DNA from 2 places in the Pantoea sp. B9002 genome. Region 2 is predicted to be linked to the other one. Evidence: predicted binding sites of a transcription regulator. Region 2 holds the regulator's gene; the other holds the start of a gene.
What was found. Region 2 encodes CRP, which controls carbon source genes, mostly activating them, when cyclic AMP is high. Its sites were predicted from a motif close to ATGTGANNNNNNTCACAT; they were not measured.
Positions count from the first base shown of each region.

Region 1: a site for CRP is predicted at 6,280-6,297, ahead of rbsD (D-ribose pyranase). Genes of this name have one in related genera too.

Region 1 is NZ_JACAPA010000052.1:3,652-13,782, reverse strand. Features, by position in the region: gene ravA (ATPase RavA) at 1-1,417, opposite strand, end outside; gene kup (low affinity potassium transporter Kup) at 1,715-3,583, shown strand; gene qseC (quorum sensing histidine kinase QseC) at 3,640-4,971, opposite strand; gene qseB (quorum sensing response regulator transcription factor QseB) at 4,968-5,630, opposite strand; gene HX773_RS21900 (YgiW/YdeI family stress tolerance OB fold protein) at 5,811-6,206, shown strand; gene rbsD (D-ribose pyranase) at 6,379-6,798, shown strand; gene rbsA (ribose ABC transporter ATP-binding protein RbsA) at 6,806-8,314, shown strand; gene rbsC (ribose ABC transporter permease) at 8,311-9,282, shown strand; gene rbsB (ribose ABC transporter substrate-binding protein RbsB) at 9,309-10,131, shown strand, end outside.
Region 2 is NZ_JACAPA010000036.1:194,222-204,352, forward strand. Features, by position in the region: gene HX773_RS18070 (aspartate aminotransferase family protein) at 1-820, shown strand, start outside; gene HX773_RS18075 (YccS/YhfK family putative transporter) at 817-2,895, opposite strand; gene crp (cAMP-activated global transcriptional regulator CRP) at 2,954-3,586, opposite strand; gene HX773_RS18085 (OsmC family protein) at 3,891-4,295, shown strand; gene HX773_RS18090 (phosphoribulokinase) at 4,347-5,216, opposite strand; gene HX773_RS18095 (YheU family protein) at 5,278-5,496, opposite strand; gene HX773_RS18100 (hydrolase) at 5,499-6,515, opposite strand; gene HX773_RS18105 (LysE family translocator) at 6,576-7,178, shown strand; gene HX773_RS18110 (LacI family DNA-binding transcriptional regulator) at 7,180-8,160, opposite strand; gene tauA (taurine ABC transporter substrate-binding protein) at 8,394-9,374, shown strand; gene tauB (taurine ABC transporter ATP-binding subunit) at 9,386-10,131, shown strand, end outside.

The DNA.
Region 1 (10,131 bases), on a different contig from region 2:
ACAGGCAGCGCTGATGCTGGCTGAACAGCGTGCGCTGCGCGCGCAGCTGGGTTTCCAGCGCGTCATACTCATCGGCGATCTCCTGCGGCATCTCGCTGCTGCTGCTGGCGCCCGGCAGCGTCAGACGCGTGGATTGCAGGCTAACATCGCGCAGCGTCAAACAGTGATGCGTATCCACCAGCATATCCAGCGTCTGACCAAAGCCAATGCCGTTCAGCTTGCCGCGGATTTCACCGCCTTTTAGCAGCCACTGATCCAGTGCTTCGCGGCCAATCAGGATGTGCGTCACCTGCATGTCGTGCAGCATCAACGGCTGTTGCAGCATCAGCGTCAGCTGATCATCGGTGATGGCGGCGGGTAATTCGTAATGCGGTTTGCGGCTGAACATGCCGCTGTGTTTCTCCAGCGTCAGCGCTTGCGCCACGCTTTGCTGCTGTTGCAGCGCCAGACGGCGGCCTTTGATCTGCTGCAGCTTGTGTAGCAGCGCCTGTTGCTGCCACGCATGTTGCGACATCAGCGTATCGATTTCGCGATCCAGCATTTTCATCGACGCCACGTCATGCCACAGACAATCTTTCAGCAGCACTAAGTCGATGGGCGCGATGGTCACGCGACCACTGTAAAAGGCGCTGGCCTGCAACAGGTGAATGGCTTTTTTCCAGCGACGATCGGAAATGTAAGGCGCGTCCGGCAGCGTTTCTAACTGCTGACGAAGCTGATAGATCAGTTCAAACACGTGATCCGGCAAACTGACCTGGCTGATGCCTTTCTGCCACTGCTCATACTCTTCGTCGCTGATGCGCAACGATTCCGCCACCGGATTGTCGTTTTCATCCTGCTGGTGGGTGAGCATGCTGCGGAAGTTCTGCTTCTCATGCACGTTATCCAGCCACAGGCGAATCAACATGCGGTCATACAGCGCTTCCAGGCCGCTATCGGCTTCCGGCAGTTCGTTGGAAGCGGTAACCAGCAGGCGCATCGGGATTTTTTCTTCGCTGTCGCCATTACGGAAGCGGCGTTCGTTGATGGCGGTCAGCAAGGTATTCAGAATCGCCGGGCCGGCTTTCCAGATTTCGTCGAGGAAGACAATTTCGGCATCCGGCAGATAGCCTTTGGTCAGACGCTGATAACGCCCTTCATCTTTCAGTGCCTGAATCGACAGCGGACCAAACACCTCTTCAGGGGTGGAAAAACGGGTCATCAGGTATTCAAAAGCGCGGGCGTGCTGGAAGGCGTATTTTAATCGGCGGGCAATCAGACTCTTGGCGATGCCCGGCGGCCCGAGCAGAAACACGCTTTCGCCACTTAAGGCAGCCAGCAAACAGAGGCGGATCGCGTGATGGCGTTCATACAGCCCTTTTTCCAGAGCGTTGCTCAGGCGAGAAATTCTTTCTGCCAAAAGATGGGGTTGAGCCATAATCACATCATTATCCTTTTGATCCTGGTGCCGTCATATTCTGGCAAGCGCAATACTCTACTGATTATCATGCGCGATTGCGTTGATAGCCGTCAGCTTTTTTGTTTCAGAAGGTTGATGCGAGAGAACTCGCCGCTTCCAACGGTTTTTTGGCGCTATTTTCGGCGAAAAACCGCGTCACCGACGCGATGGTGACACTTTGTAAGAGTAGGTTTTTTTGGGAATATGTGCATACTGTGCGCTTTTTGATGGCTTGAGCGGAAGGCAAGCGCCTCCGGCTCCAACAAAAGACAACTTATGAGCTCGGATAAGAAACAGTCCCTTGGGGCAGTCACGCTGGCGGCAATTGGCGTGGTGTATGGCGATATCGGTACCAGCCCACTCTATACATTGCGTGAATGTCTCTCTGGTCAGTTTGGATTTGGCGTAGAGCGCGAAGCGGTTTTTGGCTTCCTGTCGCTGATCTTCTGGCTGCTGATTCTGGTGGTGTCGCTGAAATACATCAGCTACGTGATGCGTGCAGATAACGCCGGTGAAGGCGGGATTCTAACGCTGATGTCGCTGGCCGGACGCCATACCGGCGCCAGAGCCACCGCGATTCTGGTGATCATGGGCCTGATCGGCGGCAGCTTCTTCTATGGGGAAGTGGTGATCACGCCGGCGGTGTCGGTGCTATCGGCGATAGAAGGTCTGGAAATTGCCGCGCCGAGCCTCGATACCTACATCGTGCCGTTGGCGATTGCGGTGCTGACCTTGCTGTTTGTCATCCAGAAGCACGGCACCGGCATTGTCGGTAAGCTGTTCGCGCCAGTGATGCTGCTGTGGTTTATCATCCTCGCCGTATTGGGTGCGCGTAGCATTATCAATAATCCTGACGTGCTGCACGCCATGAACCCTTACTGGGCGCTGCACTTCTTTATCCAGTACAAAAGTGTCTCCTTCTTCGCGCTGGGCGCGGTGGTGCTGGCCATTACCGGCGTGGAAGCGCTGTATGCCGATATGGGCCACTTCGGTAAATTCCCGATTCGTCTCGCCTGGTTTATCGTGGTGCTGCCTTCGCTGGTGCTCAACTACTTTGGTCAGGGCGCGCTGCTGCTCAAACATCCTGAAGCGATCAAAAACCCGTTCTTCCTGCTTGCGCCGGATTGGATGCTGATCCCGATGTTGATTCTGGCAACCTTAGCCACGGTGATTGCCTCGCAGGCGGTAATTTCCGGCGTGTTCTCATTAACGCGTCAGGCGGTGCGTCTCGGCTATTTGCCGCCGATGCGCATTGTGCACACCTCAGAAGAGGAGTCCGGGCAGATCTACATTCCAGTGATTAACTGGCTGCTCTACTTCTCGGTGGTGATTGTGATTGTCGGCTTTGAGCACTCCAGCAATCTGGCGGCGGCTTACGGCATCGCGGTCACCGGCACCATGGTGCTGACCGCCATTCTCTGTTCTACCGTGGCGATTCAAAACTGGCACTGGAACCGCTATCTGGTGGTGCTGATTCTGATTGCCATGCTGATCATCGACGTGTCGCTGTTCTCCGCCAACCTGATCAAGGTGTTCTCCGGCGGTTGGCTGCCGCTGACGCTGGCGCTGATGATGTTCATCATCATGACCACCTGGAAAAGCGAGCGTTTCCGTCTGCTGCGTCGTATGCATGAGCACGGCAATTCACTGGAAGCGATGATTGCGTCGCTGGAGAAATCGCCGCCGGTACGCGTGCCGGGCACTGCGGTGTATATGTCGCGTGCGCTGAATGTGATTCCATTTGCCATGCTGCATAACCTCAAGCACAACAAAGTGTTGCACGAGCGCGTGGTGCTGCTGACGCTGCGTACGGAAGATGCGCCTTACGTGCACAACGTCCGTCGTGTGACCATCGAACAGCTGTCGCCGACCTTCTGGCGTGTGGTGGCGAGTTACGGCTGGCGCGAAACGCCAAACGTCGAAGAGATTTTCCACCGTTGCGGTCTTGAAGGCCTGAACTGCCGCATGATGGAAACCTCCTTCTTTATGTCGCATGAATCGCTGATTATCGGCGATCGTCCGTGGTATCTGCGCCTGCGCGGCAAGCTGTTCCTCGCGCTGCAACGCAATGCGCTACGCGCGCCGGATCAGTTTGAAATCCCACCGAACCGCGTGATCGAGCTGGGAACCCAGGTCGAGATATAAGTTGTTTGCGGTCGCCATAAATGGCGACCCTACGAAACCTGGACATTGCCATTGCATCACCAACTTAAGGTGACGCGCAATCCTCCGCTGGCGCGCTGGCTGAACTGCAATCGAACGCCGTGCAGCTGAGCAATATTCTTCACGATGGAAAGCCCTAATCCGCTGCCGGTTTGCGCCTGTCCCGGCGGTCGCCAGAAGCGTTCACCCAACCTTGCCAGCTGCTCATCGCTGACGCCAGGCCCGTTGTCATCAACGGTAATGGCGCGAGCATTGAGCTGCACATCAATTGTGCTGCCCGACGGCGAATAGCGCAGCGCGTTATCCAGCAAATTCCGCACCATCAAACCCAGCAGCAGCGGATGACCGTTCATCACCGGTTCGGCGTGGCTGGTGAACTGCAAAGCGGTGTTCTGTTGTTCCGCCTGCGGGAAGTGCTCCGCCAGCAGGTTTTGCAGCAGCGGCGCCAGCGCCACCGGTTGAAACTCGCTGCGCAGGTCGTCTGCTTCCACGCGTGACAGCGTTAAGAGCTGATCCACCAGACGCGTGGCACGCACGATGCCGCTATCCAGTTGTTGAATCGCCCGTTTGCGCATCGCCTCATCATCATCGGCCAGCTGAATCACTTCACTCTGCACGCGCAGCGCCGCCAGCGGGCTGCGCAGTTCATGGGCGGCATCAGAGGTAAAGCGACGTTCGCGCTGTACCAGATGCGCCATACGACTGAACAAGCCGTTAAGCGCCACCACCAGCGGCTTCACCTCTTTAGGCAAGCGCGTGTCCGGCAATGGCGTGGCATCATCCGGCGCACGCTGATGCAGGGAAAGCGTGAGGCGTTTCAACGGGCGCAGCTCGAACCACACCAGCGCCAGCAGCAACAGCAACATAAAGGGCATGGCGATCAGCCACGGCAACAGGCTGCTGAGCGCCAGATCGCGCGTCATATCTTCGCGGTATTCCCACTCTTGCCCGACCACCACGCGATAACGCTTATCCTCGGAGGTGAGCCACACTAAGCGCCAGCTGTCTTTATCGCCGCGCAGCCGGCCATCAACAAAGCCATCGCGCTGATGGTCGAACTGCAGATCGCGGCCGTTTTCGCCGTCGTTCAACAGCGGTTTTCCTTCCGCGCTGAAAATGGCAAACGCCAGCGCATCATCATCCTGATCGCCACGATGATGGCGCAGGATCGCTTTGGTTTTCGGCAGCGTCACGTCCTGCAGCGAGGTGGGATCGAGCGCTATCAGCCGTTTGGCGAACAGCATTTGCTGAGTATCAAACAGTTCGTTCACCGTATCGCGGGTTTGATGCCAGGCGCTGAGGCCGGCCAGGCCGCCGCACAGTATAATCAGCAGCACAAAGCCGATGGCGAGACGTAGAAACAGACTCATTCCGCCGCTCCCAGCGTATAACCGACGCCGTGTACGGTACGAATAAACTGGCTGCCGAGTTTCTTGCGCAGATGATGAATGTGCACTTCCACCGCATTGCTGGAGACATCTTCATCCCAGCTGTAGAGCTTTTCTTCCAGCTGACTGCGCGTCAGCACGCGGCCAGGATTACGCAGAAACAGTTCCAGCAGCGCCAGTTCGCGGCTCTTCAGGCTGACGGCTTCGCCATCGCACAGCACGCTGTGGCTGCCGGGTGCCATTACCACTTTGCCGTGTTTAAGTTCCGGCTGCAGTTGCCCATGACGGCGACGGATCAACGCCTGCAAGCGTGCCGCCACTTCTGTTAATGCAAACGGCTTGCACAGGTAATCGTCGGCGCCGAGTTGCAATCCCTGTACGCGCTGATCGAGCGCATCGCGCGCGGTGAGAATCAGCACCGGCACATCGTGTCCTTGCTGGCGCCACTGACGCAGGATATCCAGACCATCGCGTTCTGGCAGCGACAGATCCAGCACCACCGCGTCCCAGGGCGCGGCCGTCAACGCCTGAAATCCGGCTTCGCCGGAGACAAACCAATCCACGCTGAAACCAAGTTTGGTCAACCCGACTTTCAAACCGTCGCCAATCAGCGTGTCATCTTCAATCAGTAAAATGCGCATCAACTCTCCTTCTGTTAAGCGGAGTTATACGAAGCACAATCGCTCTTGTACAGCGAAAATCCCGGCAAATAGGCTATTTTTCATGAATGTTAGCCAAACGGATTCTCTTAAGATCCTGTTAAGAACCTTATGGTGAAATAGCTTCCGTAAACCGACACATTCATGGAAAAGAGGTGAATTATGAAAAAGTCTGCAGCTCTGTTAGCGATTGTCGCCCTGGCCGCCACGCCGGTTCTTGCCGCTCAGCAAGGTGGTTTTGTTGATCCGAATGCGCCATCCGCGCAGGTGAAGTCCGGTGGGTTCAAAGCCGATAACACCAGCGTTGTCACGGTGAAACAGGCCGAAGAGATGAAAGACGACAGCTGGATTACCGTGCGCGGTACGCTTGAGAAGCAAATCGGTGATGAGGATTATCAATTCCGTGATGCAACCGGCACCATGAAGGTCGAAATCGATCACAAACGCTGGAACGGTTTGACCATCACGCCGAAGGATCAGGTAGAACTGACCGGCGAACTGGATAAGGATTTCAACTCCATCGAACTGGACGTGAAACAGGTACGTAAACTGCCATAATCCCATCTTCGGGGCCGCAGCAGCGGCTCCAAAATCCCACCAAACTCAAATTCTCTCTGGCACAAGCGAAACGTTTCGATGGCGATCACATTTCCGTGATGCCGCCATTGAGTTGCCGTGCGCATTTTATACACTCCCGATCAGCGAAACGTTTCGCTGTGGAGTGGAATAAATGAAAAAAGGTCGCTTGTTAAACGCTGAAGTCTCTCATGTGATTGCTCGCCTGGGGCACACCGATACGCTGACGATTGCAGATGCAGGCTTGCCGATTCCGGCTAGTCCACAGCGCATCGATCTGGCGTTAACGCCGGGTACGCCCGAATTTCTACAGGTGGTTGAGGTTGTCACGCAGGAGATGCAGGTCGAAAGCGCCCTGATGGCGGACGAGATTAAGCAGCACAATCCGCAACTCCACAGCGCACTGCTCGCCGTGCTCGAAGCCTTGCAACAGCACCAGGGGAATGTCATCACCATACGTTACACCAGCCATGAACAATTCAAACAACAAACGCAGCGTAGTCAGGCGGTCATTCGCAGCGGAGAGTGTTCTCCGTATGCGAATGTCATTCTGAGCGCCGGCGTGACCTTCTGAGGCCGCTATGCAACCGTTATTGCAACTCAAAGGGATTGAAAAGTCGTTTCCTGGCGTCAAGGCGCTGAATGGCGCATCGCTCGCCGTTTATCCGGGACGAGTTATGGCGCTGGTGGGTGAAAACGGCGCGGGCAAATCCACCATGATGAAAGTGCTGACCGGCATTTACAGCATGGATGCCGGTTCCCTGCAGTGGCTCGGTAAGGATGTGGCGTTCTCTGGCCCGAAAGCGTCGCAGGAAGCCGGCATTGGCATTATCCATCAGGAACTGAACCTGATTCCGCAACTGACCGTCGCCGAGAATATCTTCCTTGGCCGCGAATTTGTTAACCGCTTTGGCCGCATCGAATGGAAAAAGATGTATGCCGAGGCGGATGCGCTATTAAAGCGCCTCAATCTGCGTTTCAACAGCCACAAGCTGGTGGGCGATTTATCGATTGGCGATCAGCAGATGGTCGAGATCGCCAAAGTGCTCAGCTTCGAGTCGAAAGTCATCATTATGGATGAACCGACCGATGCGCTGACCGATACCGAAACGCTGTCGCTGTTCCGCGTCATCAATGAACTGAAAGCGCAGGGCTGCGGCATCGTCTATATCTCGCACCGCATGAAAGAGATCTTCGAGATTTGCGATGACGTCACCGTGTTCCGCGATGGGCAGTTTATTGCCGAACGCGCGGTGTGCGATCTCAGCGAAGAGAGCCTGATCGAGATGATGGTCGGCCGCAAATTGGAAGATCAATATCCGCGTATCGATCAACAGCCGGGTGAGATCCGCTTAAAAGTCGAAAACCTCAGCGGTCCGGGCGTTGATAACGTCAGCTTTACGCTGCGCAAAGGGGAAATCCTTGGCGTGTCGGGCCTGATGGGCGCGGGACGTACTGAACTGATGAAAGTGCTGTACGGCGCAATGCCGCGCAGCAAAGGCAGAGTGACGCTGAACGGCCGCGAGATCGTGACGCGCTCTCCGCAGGATGGTCTCGCCAACGGCATCGTGTATATCTCGGAAGACCGCAAGCGCGATGGCCTGGTGCTCGGCATGTCGGTGAAAGAGAACATGTCGCTGACCGCGCTGCGCTATTTCAGCACCGGCGCGGGCAACCTGCGACACAGTGATGAGCAGCTGGCGGTGGGCGATTTTATCCGCCTGTTCAACGTTAAAACCCCGTCAATGGAGCAGCCGATTGGTCTGCTGTCTGGCGGTAATCAGCAAAAAGTGGCGATCGCGCGCGGTTTGATGACGCGTCCGGATGTGCTGATCCTCGATGAACCGACGCGCGGCGTCGATGTTGGGGCGAAAAAAGAGATTTATCAGTTAATTAACCAGTTTAAAGCCGAAGGGCTGAGCATCATTTTGGTGTCGTCAGAAATGCCGGAAGTGTTGGGCATGAGCGACCGCATCGTGGTGATGCATGAAGGCCATCTGAGTGGCGAATTTTCCCGTGAGCAAGCTACCCAGGAATCCCTGATGGCGGCGGCAGTCGGTAAGCAACACAGCGAGGAGTTAGTTGTATGAGCACCCAAACCTTACCCGCCAGCCGTCGTTGGTTCAGCAAAACCTGGCTGCTTGAGCAGAAATCCCTGATCGCGCTGATCGTGCTGATCGCCGTGGTCGCCAGCCAGAGCCCGAACTTCTTCACGCTGCCTAACATGTTCAACATTCTGCAGCAGACATCAGTCAACGCCATCATGGCGGTGGGTATGACGCTGGTGATTCTGACCTCGGGCATTGATTTATCGGTGGGATCGCTGTTGGCGCTAACCGGCGCAGTCGCGGCGTCTATCGTCGGATTAGAAGTGAATGCACTGGTGGCCGTTGCGGCTTCGCTGGCGCTGGGTGCCGCAATTGGCGGTATCACCGGCGTGATTGTGGCGCGCGGCAAGGTACAGGCATTTATCGCCACGCTGGTAATGATGTTGCTGCTGCGCGGCGTCACCATGGTTTACACCAACGGCAGCCCAATCAACACCGGCTTTAATGACAACGCCGATCTGTTTGGCTGGTTCGGCATCGGTCGTCCGCTGGGTATCCCAACGCCGGTCTGGTTGATGGTGATCGTGTTCGCGCTGGCGTGGTACATGCTGCATCACACCCGCCTTGGTCGTTACATCTATGCACTGGGCGGCAACGAAGCGGCCACGCGTTTATCTGGCATCAACGTTAGTCGCGTCAAAATCATCGTCTATTCGCTGTGCGGTTTGTTGGCAGCGTTAGCAGGCACCATTGAAGTGGCGCGCCTCTCTTCCGCACAACCTACGGCGGGAACCGGTTATGAACTGGATGCGATTGCTGCGGTGGTGCTGGGCGGTACCAGCCTGGCGGGCGGTAAAGGTCGCATCATGGGCACGCTGATTGGTGCGCTGATTCTCGGTTTCCTCAACAACGGTTTGAATCTGATGGGTGTCTCTTCCTATTACCAGATGATTGTTAAAGCCGTTGTCATTCTGCTGGCGGTGCTGGTGGATAACAAAAGCAGTAAATAACTCTGACCTTCACACAGGATTTAAAAATGAAAAAGTTAACTGCATTGGCCGTCATTCTTGGCGCCACCCTCAGTGCTGGCGCGATGGCAAAGGACACCATTGCTCTGGTGGTTTCAACCCTGAATAATCCGTTCTTTGTCTCTCTGAAAGATGGCGCACAGAAAGAAGCTGACCAACTGGGTTATAACCTCGTGGTGCTGGATTCGCAGAACAACCCAGCGAAAGAGTTGGCCAACGTGCAGGATCTGACAGTACGCGGCACCAAGCTGCTGCTGATCAACCCAACCGATTCTGATGCGGTGGGCAATGCCGTGAAGATGGCGAACCAGGCCAATATTCCGGTGATTACGCTGGACCGCGTGGCAGCACAAGGCACCGTGGTGAGCCACGTCGCTTCTGACAACCGCTTCGGTGGCAAAATGGCCGGTGACTTCATTGCCAAAAAACTCGGCGATGGCGCGAAGATCATTGAACTGCAAGGCATTGCCGGTACGTCTGCGGCGCGCGAGCGTGGCGAAGGTTTCAAACAAGCGGCTGATGCGCACAAATTCAACATCCTGGCGAGCCAGCCTGCTGACTTTGACCGTACTAAAGGTCTGAACGTGATGCAGAACCTGCTGCAGGGACATCCGGATGTGCAGGCGGTATTTGCTCAGAACGACGAAATGGCGCTGGGCGCGCTGCGTGCGCTGCAAACCGCCGGTAAAACCGACGTGCTGGTGGTGGGCTTTGACGGCACCGCTGACGGTGTGAAAGCGGTAGAATCGGGTAAACTGACCGCCACTGTGGCGCAGATGCCAGACAAGATTGGTGTGATTGGCGTGCAGACTGCCGATAAAGTATTGAAAG
Region 2 (10,131 bases):
CATCGCCTTCCATAACGCCTTCCACGGTCGCACGCTGTTCACCGTGTCGGTTGGCGGTCAGCCGAAATATTCTGATGGCTTCGGTCCAAAACCAGCGGATATCGTGCATGTGCCGTTCAACGATCTCGACGCGGTCAAAGCGGTGATTGACGACCATACCTGCGCCATCGTGGTCGAGCCGATTCAGGGCGAAGGCGGCGTTGTGCCGGCTACGCCAGAATTTATGCAAGGCCTGCGCGCGCTCTGTGATGAACACCATGCGCTGCTGGTGCTGGACGAAGTGCAGAGCGGTATGGGACGTAGCGGCAAACTCTTTAGCTACGAACATTACGGTATCAAGCCCGATATTCTCACCACCGCTAAAGCGCTGGGCGGCGGTTTCCCGGTGAGTGCGATGTTGACCACCAACGAAATCGCCTCAGTAATGGCGCCGGGCGTACACGGCACCACTTACGGTGGTAATCCGCTGGCGTGTGCCATCGCTGAAACCGCGCTGGATATCATCAACACGACAGAAGTGCTGGAAGGCGTCGAAGCGCGTCGTCAGCAGTTTGTTGAAGCGCTGCAAGCCATCGACAGCAAATTCGCTATCTTCAGCGAGATTCGCGGCAAAGGTCTGCTGATTGGTGCCGCGCTGAAGCCGCAGTTCGCCAGCAAAGCGCGTGACATCCTCAACGCTTCCGCCGCGGAAGGGCTGATGATTCTCACCGCCGGAACCGACGTGATCCGTTTTGTGCCGTCTCTGGTGATTGAACCGACCGATATCGCCGAAGGCATGACACGTTTCGCCAGTGCGATTGAAAAGGTGCTGGCCGCTTAATCCGCTTTCGGACGTAACACCTTGAGCCAGCGGCCATGATGCGGTCGCTGGCTCCACGCCAGCGAAGAGATGGTGTGCATTACGCTAAGGTGCTGCAAAATCCGCTTCACATGCTGTTCGACAATCGTTACCGGCCCTTCATTGAGATTCTCCGGCGCTTCCAGAATATTGCTGTCGTTACCTGGCCCGTCATACGCCAGCCGCTGCTGACAACGCTGCAGCGCGATTTCACAGGATTGCAGATAACGTTCTGCCAGCTTCGATGTCAGCATGGTGTGCTCGCGCGCCAGAATCGTCATGGCGTTAATATGCTCGACGATGAACTGACTGTGCGTGACCCACATGCGCATATCTTTCAGATATTGCAGGTTAAAGCCCGGCTCGCTCGATGCCTGGTTCAATGAGTTGAACAGCGCGTTGTGCGCCTGATTAACCTTCATGCGCTGATAAGCCAGTTTCTCTGGCGACTGTTCCGGCCCCAGCAGCAGTCGCAGCGCTTCCTGATAGGCTTCCAGCGCATCGTGCGCGTTCTTACGCAGCAGCCCGCTTTGCCACTGCGGCCACAGCCAAATCATTCCGGCAAAGGCAATTAAACAGCCCATCAAAGTATCCATCATGCGCGGCAGCAGAAATTGTGCGCCGTTAAGCGACAGCAATTGCAGCGAATACACCGCAGTGACGGTGAAGCCAATCATCGACCAGCCGTAATATTTCCGCGTGATCAGATAACTCGCCAGCGTGATCCCCAGCATAAACAGCAGCGTGATCGATTCCGGCACCGCCAGCTGCAGCGACGCGGCGGCGATCAGCAATCCGGCGAAAGTGCCCAGCGCACGGTGCTGAATACGCACGCGCGTGGCGCTGTAACCGTTCTGGCTGACGAACATGATGGTCATCAGAATCCAGTAAGGTTTGGGAATGTTGAAGAACAGCGCCAGCGAGCTGCCAAACATCAGCATTACGGCGAAGCGTGCCGCGGTGCGTAACGCGGTGGATTTGAACGACAGATAACTGCGCAGCGCCGGTAATAGCGGTAAGCGGCGCTGGCGATCGGCCATCAGGTCACGCGTATAGAGCGGCTTCTGCGTACGCAATACGCGGGCGATGCGGCTGAAGTGATACAGGCAGAAGTTGCCGACCGGATTATCCGGATGCTGGCGCGCAATTTTCTCCAGCGCGCCGAGCTGTTTCTCCATGTGAAAACGATCCGGCAGCTGATGGTAGAGAATCGCGTCCGCCAGCACGCGCAGCCGCGCCGAGATGATTTTCGCGTTCCAGCGAATCACCGCTTCGGCGTGGCTCTCCTCAACCAGCTTCTGCACCTCTTCGGGCTGATGCAAACTCACCGAGATGTGTTCCTGTAAATCCAGCGCCACCTGGAAAGCGCGCGTCAGGCGTTTGTGGCTGTTATCGCGGCTCGCCGACAGCATGTGCATTTGCTGGTAACAGGTGGTGATGAGATCGACCGCCTTTTGCTGGCGCGCCAGCAGCGGCGGCAGCGCTTTCTCCGGATCGGTCAGCTGCGTCAGTAAGGTGTATTTGGCATCGCAATAATCGGCCAGCTCGCGGAACAGCAGGCTGAGCGATTCGCGCATCGGCTGCTCTTTCCACAGCCAGAACCAGAACCAGTTGAACAAGCCGTACCACAGCGTGCCGCCAATGTAGAGCAGCGGCGGCACCCACATCGGCATACGTCCCACTAAGCTGAGCGTAAAGATGGCGGCGATGAGTGTGGCGGGCAGCAGGCGCGCGTGCAGCGGGCCGATTTCGCCGGTTACGCCAATCAGCAGCGGCAGCGCCAGCAAAATCAGCGGCAGCGGAATCTGGTAAGCGGTGAGGATCTGCATCAGGAAACTGCCGGTGGCAAACAGCGAACCACCCACAATCAGGCGTTTGAAGAAGCGTTTGTGCGGCGTATCCAGTCCCGCCATGTTGCAGCAGGCAGGCACTAACGAGAACAGCAGACCTTTTTGCAGATCGCCAAACAGCCAGCCGAGAGCCACAGGCAGGCACAGCACCAGCGTTTGCCGCAGCGCATAGTTAACTTCGGGATGATAGATGATTCGGCGCCACATCAGCTCATCGCAAATAGAAACGGCGCGATGTTGCCATCACGCCGTGGGTGAGAAGAAATTAGCGGGTGCCGTAAACGACGATGGTTTTACCGTGTGCGGAGATCAGGTTCTGATCTTCCAGCATTTTCAGGATACGACCCACGGTTTCGCGTGAGCAGCCCACGATCTGACCAATCTCCTGACGGGTGATTTTGATTTGCATCCCGTCTGGGTGAGTCATCGCATCTGGCTGTTTGGCCAGATTTAGCAGCGTTTGCGCAATGCGTCCGGTGACATCGAGGAAGGCAAGGTTGCCCACTTTCTCAGATGTCACTTGCAGACGACGCGCCATTTGCGACGAAAGTCGCATTAAAATATCCGGGTTTACCTGAATCAGCTGACGGAATTTTTTGTATGAAATTTCAGCCACTTCGCAGGCAGACTTCGCACGCACCCAAGCACTACGTTCCTGGCCTTCTTCGAAAAGACCGAGTTCGCCGATGAAATCTCCCTGATTGAGGTAGGAGAGAATCATCTCTTTGCCTTCTTCATCTTTAATCAGTACCGCTACGGAACCTTTTACGATGTAGTACAGCGTTTCCGCTTTCTCACCCTGATGGATGAGCGTGCTTTTGGATGGATATTTGTGAATATGGCAATGGGACAGGAACCATTCGAGTGTAGGGTCTGTTTGCGGTTTGCCGAGAACCATTCGCTATTATCCTCTGTTGTAATCGTGCCCAAAATACAGGGGGCATTTTTCCCTGTCAGGCGGTTTAATCGTCGAGCGTTTCCAGTAAAGGAAAAATTATTCCGGGTGGACTCTTAAGCTACGCTTTTGATTCTTCCGGCCTTCGTCTGTGATGACGAAAATATTTTCAGCACTGTTTGTAGCACAGCTTTTGCGAGCTGTCTTGTGTTGTCTCGCTTCAGCAGAAGGGGGATTACTCTGGATTGCTGTTTGTCAGGTGAAAGCGTACTCTGGCGGCAAAACCGCCGCTTCAGGAGAAAGAATAATGCAGGCACGAGTGAAATGGGTGGAAGGTCTTACCTTTCTCGGAGAATCCTCATCCGGCCATCAGGTATTAATGGACGGTAATTCCGGTGATAAAGCGCCAAGTCCAATGGAGATGGTGCTGATGGCCGCGGGCGGCTGTAGCGCCATTGACGTGGTGTCAATCCTGCAAAAAGGGCGCAGCGATGTGGCCGATTGCGAAGTGAAACTTACTTCAGAACGCCGTGAAGAAGCGCCACGCATTTTCACCCACATCAACCTGCATTTTATCGTTAGCGGTAAAGCATTGAGCGATAAAGCGGTTGCGCGCGCGGTTGATCTGTCAGCGGAAAAATATTGCTCGGTGGCGATCATGCTGGGTAAAGGTGTGGAAATTACCCACAGTTATGAGGTTGTCGAGTTGTAATCGGTCGTAGGGGAGGCATTCATGCCTCCCTTTTCACAGCCCGCACCAAACCTATTCAATCCGCTTTCCTTCAATCAGTCGCTGCACCAGCGGCAGCATAATCAGCTCCATCGCCAATCCCATTTTGCCGCCCGGCACCACCAGCGTATTGATGTGCGAAATAAACGATCCCTGAATCATCGCCAGCAGATAGGGGAACGCGATGCCTTCCAGACCACGGAAATGAATCACCACGAAGCTTTCGTCGAGCGACGGAATTTCGCGTGCGGCAAACGGGTTTGAGGTATCAACGGTCGGCACGCGCTGGAAGTTAATGTGGGTGCGCGAGAACTGTGGCGTGATGAAGTTAATGTAATCCTCCATCGAACGTACCACCGAATCCATCACCGCTTCGCGTGAATGGCCGCGCTCGCCGGTGTCACGCACCAGCTTCTGAATCCACTCAAGGTTAACAATCGGTACCACGCCAACCAGCAGATCGACATGCTCCGCCACATTTTGCTGCTGGGTAACCACGCCGCCGTGCAAGCCTTCATAGAACAGCACATCGGTGTTTTCCGGCAGCGGCTGCCACGGCGTGAAAGTGCCCGGCACCTGATTCCACGGCACCGCTTCGTCGTAGGTATGCAGATATTTGCGCGATTCGCCGAGGCCGGTTTGGCCATAATGTTTGAACGTCTGCTCCAGCAGGCCGAAGTCGTTGGCTTCCGGGCCGAAGTAGCTGATGTGACGACCGAGATCGCGCGCCTTGCGGATCGCCATGTCCATTTCCGGACGCGTAAACCGATGGAAACTGTCGCCTTCGAGTTCCGCCGCATGCAGATTCAACTGTTGGAAAATCTTACGGAAGGCGAGGCTGGTGGTGGTGGTTCCGGCGCCGCTGGAACCGGTGACGGCAATAATTGGATGCCTGGCTGACATAACAGAGCTCCCTGTGAAGTCCGGCGATGAGCATTGTTACCACGAATTGCCGCGGGGCGCATCAGCCGCGGAATTCACCCTTTGGCATAATATTGATCGATTCATGCAGTTCCGACCACACCAGCACCACGTCGCCGCGCTCCAGCTGGCGGCGCACGTCGGCGACTTTTTGCAGCAAACTGCGTTCCTGCTCGCCGTAATCGGTGCCTTCGCGTAACACGAAGGTTTCAATCAGGTTTTCCAGCGTGTCCGCTTCGAGTTCTTGCCAGGGAATAATCACAATTACACATCCAGATAGGTTGAGAGCCAGTCGGGCACGCGCTGTTCCAGCCACATTTTCGGTTTAAGCAAGGTGCCGCCAACGAAACCGACGTGGCCGCCTTGCTGCGTCAGCTGATATTGGATTGAGGCTGACAGCTGGTCAGGTTGCGGGATCACGGCGTCGGTCATAAAGGGATCGTCTTGCGCATGGATGATCAGCAGCGGTTTACGCACGCCGGTCAGCAGCGGCATCGCGCTGGCACGTTGATAATAGTCGTTGGCGTCAATAAAACCGTGCGCACGTGCGGTTATCGCATCATCAAACTCGCGTAAGCGGCGGAAAGCACGTAACTGGCTGAGATCGACCGGCAGCGTGCCGGGCCAGGCGCGCAGTTTGCGCGTGGCGTTCTTTTTCAGCTGCGTCAGTAAATAGTGCTGATAGAAGCGCGAAAAGCCGACATCCAGCTTGCCGCTGCACGGCTCAAGCGCCAGCGGCGCTGAGATGGCGATGCCGGCATCAATCGGTACATCGTGACCTTGCTGACCCAGCAGGCAAGCGAGCATGTTGCCGCCCAGCGAAACGCCGACGGCGGCGGTGGGCACGCTGCCCCATTCGCGTTGCAGCCAGTTAAGGAAGTAGGTGGCGTCTTCGGTTTCACCGGAGTGATAGATGCGCTTTAAGCGATTAGGCTCGCCGCTGCAGCCGCGAAAGTGCATCACCACCGCCAGCCAGCCGCGTGCCTGACACGCCTGCATCAGGCCGTGCGCATACGGGCTACGAAAGCTGCCTTCCAGGCCGTGAAACATCACCATGCGCGGTTTATGACGCGCCTGCGCCGGATCTTCACTCCACGCTAAATCGACAAAATCGCCGTCCGGCAGGTCAAGACGCTGCCAGTGCGGACGTAACGTAACGCGGCGACGCAGAATACGCGGCAGCAGCGTTTGCAGATGCGCGTTACTGAATCCGCGCAGTGGTTTAAAGCGCTCGCCGCTGGGGCGATCAAAATAGCTTGGGTAAAGGCTTGTCTGATGCATAAGTCGCTGATAGCTTCGATGGGTTGTTCGCTTTACTGGGTGAGGAGCACCCGAATATACATGGAACTGAGTCTTTTTTTATCAATGTTAGGTTTTCTCTGGGTCGCGGCCATCACGCCCGGGCCCAATAATATGTTACTTACCGCCTCGGGTGCTAATTTTGGCTTCCTGCGCACCATTCCGCTGCTCATTGGTATCATGATTGGTATGCAAGTCATGTTGCTGATGGTGGCATTTGGTATCGGCGGTCTCATCCTGCTTTATCCCTCGCTGCATCTCATCCTGAAGATTGCCGGTAGCCTTTACCTGCTGTGGCTGGCATGGAAAATCGCCAGCGCCGAGTATGAAAAACTGGAAACCGACGATGTCACGGTGAAGCAGATGCCGTTCTGGCAAGGCGGCTTGCTGCAGCTGATCAACCCGAAAGCCTGGCTGATGGCGCTCGGCGCGGTGGCCAGCTTCAGCCTGGCGGGCAGCGAATATCTGCATTCGGTGGTGGCGATCAGCATCGGCATGTTCATGGTGAACGTGGTTTCCGGGGTGATCTGGATGGGCTTTGGCTCGCTGATTGGACGTCTGCTGCGCAGCCCACGCGCGTGGAAAATTTTCAATCTGGCGATGGGCTTGCTCACCGCGGCGTGCGTATTGCTGATTTGGCGCTGAGTTAACTGGAAGCACGTTCAACGCGCTTCCACGGCAACACTTCATGTACCACCGACGAGTTTGGCTGGCGGATGCGTTGCAGCAACAGTTGTACGCTGCGCGCCCCCATACGATTCATCGGCTGCTCAATCGTGGTCAGCGGTGGATTCAGGCTGCTGGTAAAGTTGATGCCATCAAATCCCACCACCGCTAAATCTTCCGGCACGCGCAAACCCGCTTCCAGCGCCGCGTGTATGACGCCGACCGCCAGCACATCCGATACCGCAAACACCGCATCCGGCCGTTCCGGCTGCGTCAGCAGTTCGCGCAAGGCCGCACTGCCCGACTCGCAGGTGACATTCTCGGCGTAGGCCACGCCGCCCCAGTTGAGTTCCAGCTGCTCCAGCGCCGCGCGATATCCCTCTTCGCGCTTATGCGAATAGAGGTAGCGCATATCACAGTTCACCAGCGCAATACGGCGTCGGCCTTTGCTCGCCAGATAACGCACGGTTTCGAAAGCTGCTTCTTTATTATCAATCGCCACGCTTGAGGCAGCGATCGATGGATCGTATTCCGCGCACTGCACCCAGGGCGCATCGCCAATCAGTTCTTTCAGCTCATGCAGGCTGCTGGCGGCATCCATAGTGATCACGCCGTCGACCACTTTGCCAGTAAGCAGCGCAATGTAGGCCGCTTCGCGCCGCAGCTGCGATCCCGAGTTACACAACAGAATGTGGTAACCCTGCGCTTCCGCTTCGGCTTCAATGCCCTGAACCACGCGTGAGCAGAACGGATTGGTGATGTCGGGAATCAGCACTAACAACATATGGCTTTGCGAGGTGCGCAACTGACGCGCCAGTAAGTTGGGCTGATAGTCGCAGATGTCGATGGCCGCCAGCACTTTGGCACGCGTATCCGGGCGCACGCCGGGATTCTGGTTCAAAACCCGTGAAACGGTGGCTTTTGACACGCCAGCCAGGTGCGCGACTTTCTCAATCGACATGGATTCAGGACCGTTAGTAAAGAGTGAAAAATGAGATCTCTATCAATATCACAGCTGCTATGTGAGCGTGTGACATATTTACCGCTTTCCCTTTTCTTTCCATTTGCACTTTTTGCATAGCCTTGCCCGATGTTGATCTAAGAACGGATCGTCATTAGGGATAATTTTTAATTCCTTTATGAAATTACTGTTGCTGGAGAAACTGCCCTGACAAAAACACATTGGGGTGAATGATGATGGCAATGAAAAAAACAATAACGGCGGTCACAGCGGCTCTGGCCCTGATGGCGTTCCAGGCGCAAGCGGTCAACGTTACCGTGGCGTATCAGACGTCGGCTGAACCGGCCAAAGTGGCGCAGGCGGATAACACCTTCGCCAAAGAGAGCGGTGCCACCGTCGACTGGCGCAAATTTGATAGCGGAGCCAGCGTGTTGCGTGCACTGGCGTCGGGCGACGTGCAGATTGGTAATATCGGTTCCAGCCCGCTGGCGGTCGCCGCCACGCAAAAGCTGCCGATTGAAGCTTTTCTGCTGGCCTCTCAGCTCGGTAACTCCGAAGCGCTGGTGGTGAAGAAAACCATCAAAGATCCTAAAGACCTGATTGGCAAGCGCATCGCCGTGCCGTTCATCTCGACTACGCACTACAGCTTCCTCGCCGCCCTCAAGCATTGGGGCATCAAGCCTTCGCAAGTGACCTTAGTCAACCTGCAGCCACCGGCGATTATTGCTGCCTGGAAACGCGGTGACATCGACGGTGCTTACGTCTGGTCTCCGGCCGTCAATGAGCTGGAGAAAGATGGCAACGTGCTGACGGACTCTTCGCAGGTTGGCAAGTGGGGCGCGCCAACGCTCGATGTGTGGGTGGTGCGTAAAGACTTCGCACAGCAGCATCCAGAAATCGTCACCGCCTTTGCCCGCAGCGCCGTTGAAGCGCAGCAAGCTTACATTGCTAACCCGGATCAATGGCTGAAGCAGTCAGACAACCTGAGCAAGCTGGCGCGCCTGAGCGGTGTACCCGAAGCTGATGTGCCGGTGCTGGTGAAAGGCAATACGTACCTCACCGCGCAGCAGCAGGTGGAACAGCTCGGCAAGCCGGTGAACAAGGCGATTGTCGATACTGCCGGCTTCCTGAAAGAGCAGGGCAAAGTGCCAGAAGCGGATAGCGATTACAGCAGCTTCGTCACCACGCGCTTCGTTGCACCCTTAGCCAAATAATCGGAGGCCGCATGCTCAACATCACCAACTTAAATGCACGTTACGCCGGACAACCCGCGCTGCAGGACATTAATCTGCAACTGGATCAACGCGACCTGCTGGTGGTGCTGGGCCCATCCGGCTGTGGCAAAACCACGCTACTGAACCTCATCGCCGGCTTTCTGCCGCTGGAATCCGGCAGCATTACGCTGGATGGCAAAAAGGTGGAAGGACCGGGCGCTGAACGCGGCGTGGTGTTTCAAAATGAAGGATTACTGCCGTGGCGCAACGTGATCGATAACGTTTCGTTCGGTTTGCAACTGGCGGGAATGGCGAAGGCGGAGCGCCATACCATTGCACGCCGTTTGATCCGCAAAGTAGGACTGGAAGGTGCAGAGAAGCGTTTTATCTGGCAGCTCTCTGGGGGTCAACGTCAGCGCGTGGGCATTGCGCGTGCGCTGGCGGCTGATCCTCAGTTGCTGCTGTTAGATGAGCCGTTTGGCGCGCTGGACGCCTTTACCCGCGAACAGATGCAAACCCTGCTGCTAACGCTGTGGCGTGATACCGGCAAGCAGATTCTGCTGATCACCCACGACATCGAAGAAGCGGTGTTCCTCGCCAGCGAACTGGTGCTGCTGTCGCCGGGACCGGGCCGCGTCGTGGAACGTTTGAAACTCGACTTCGGGCAACGCTTCGCCGCCGGGGAACCGTGCCGCAGCATCAAATCCGATCCGGCGTTTATCGAACGTCGTGAATATGTACTGAATCAGGTGTTTTC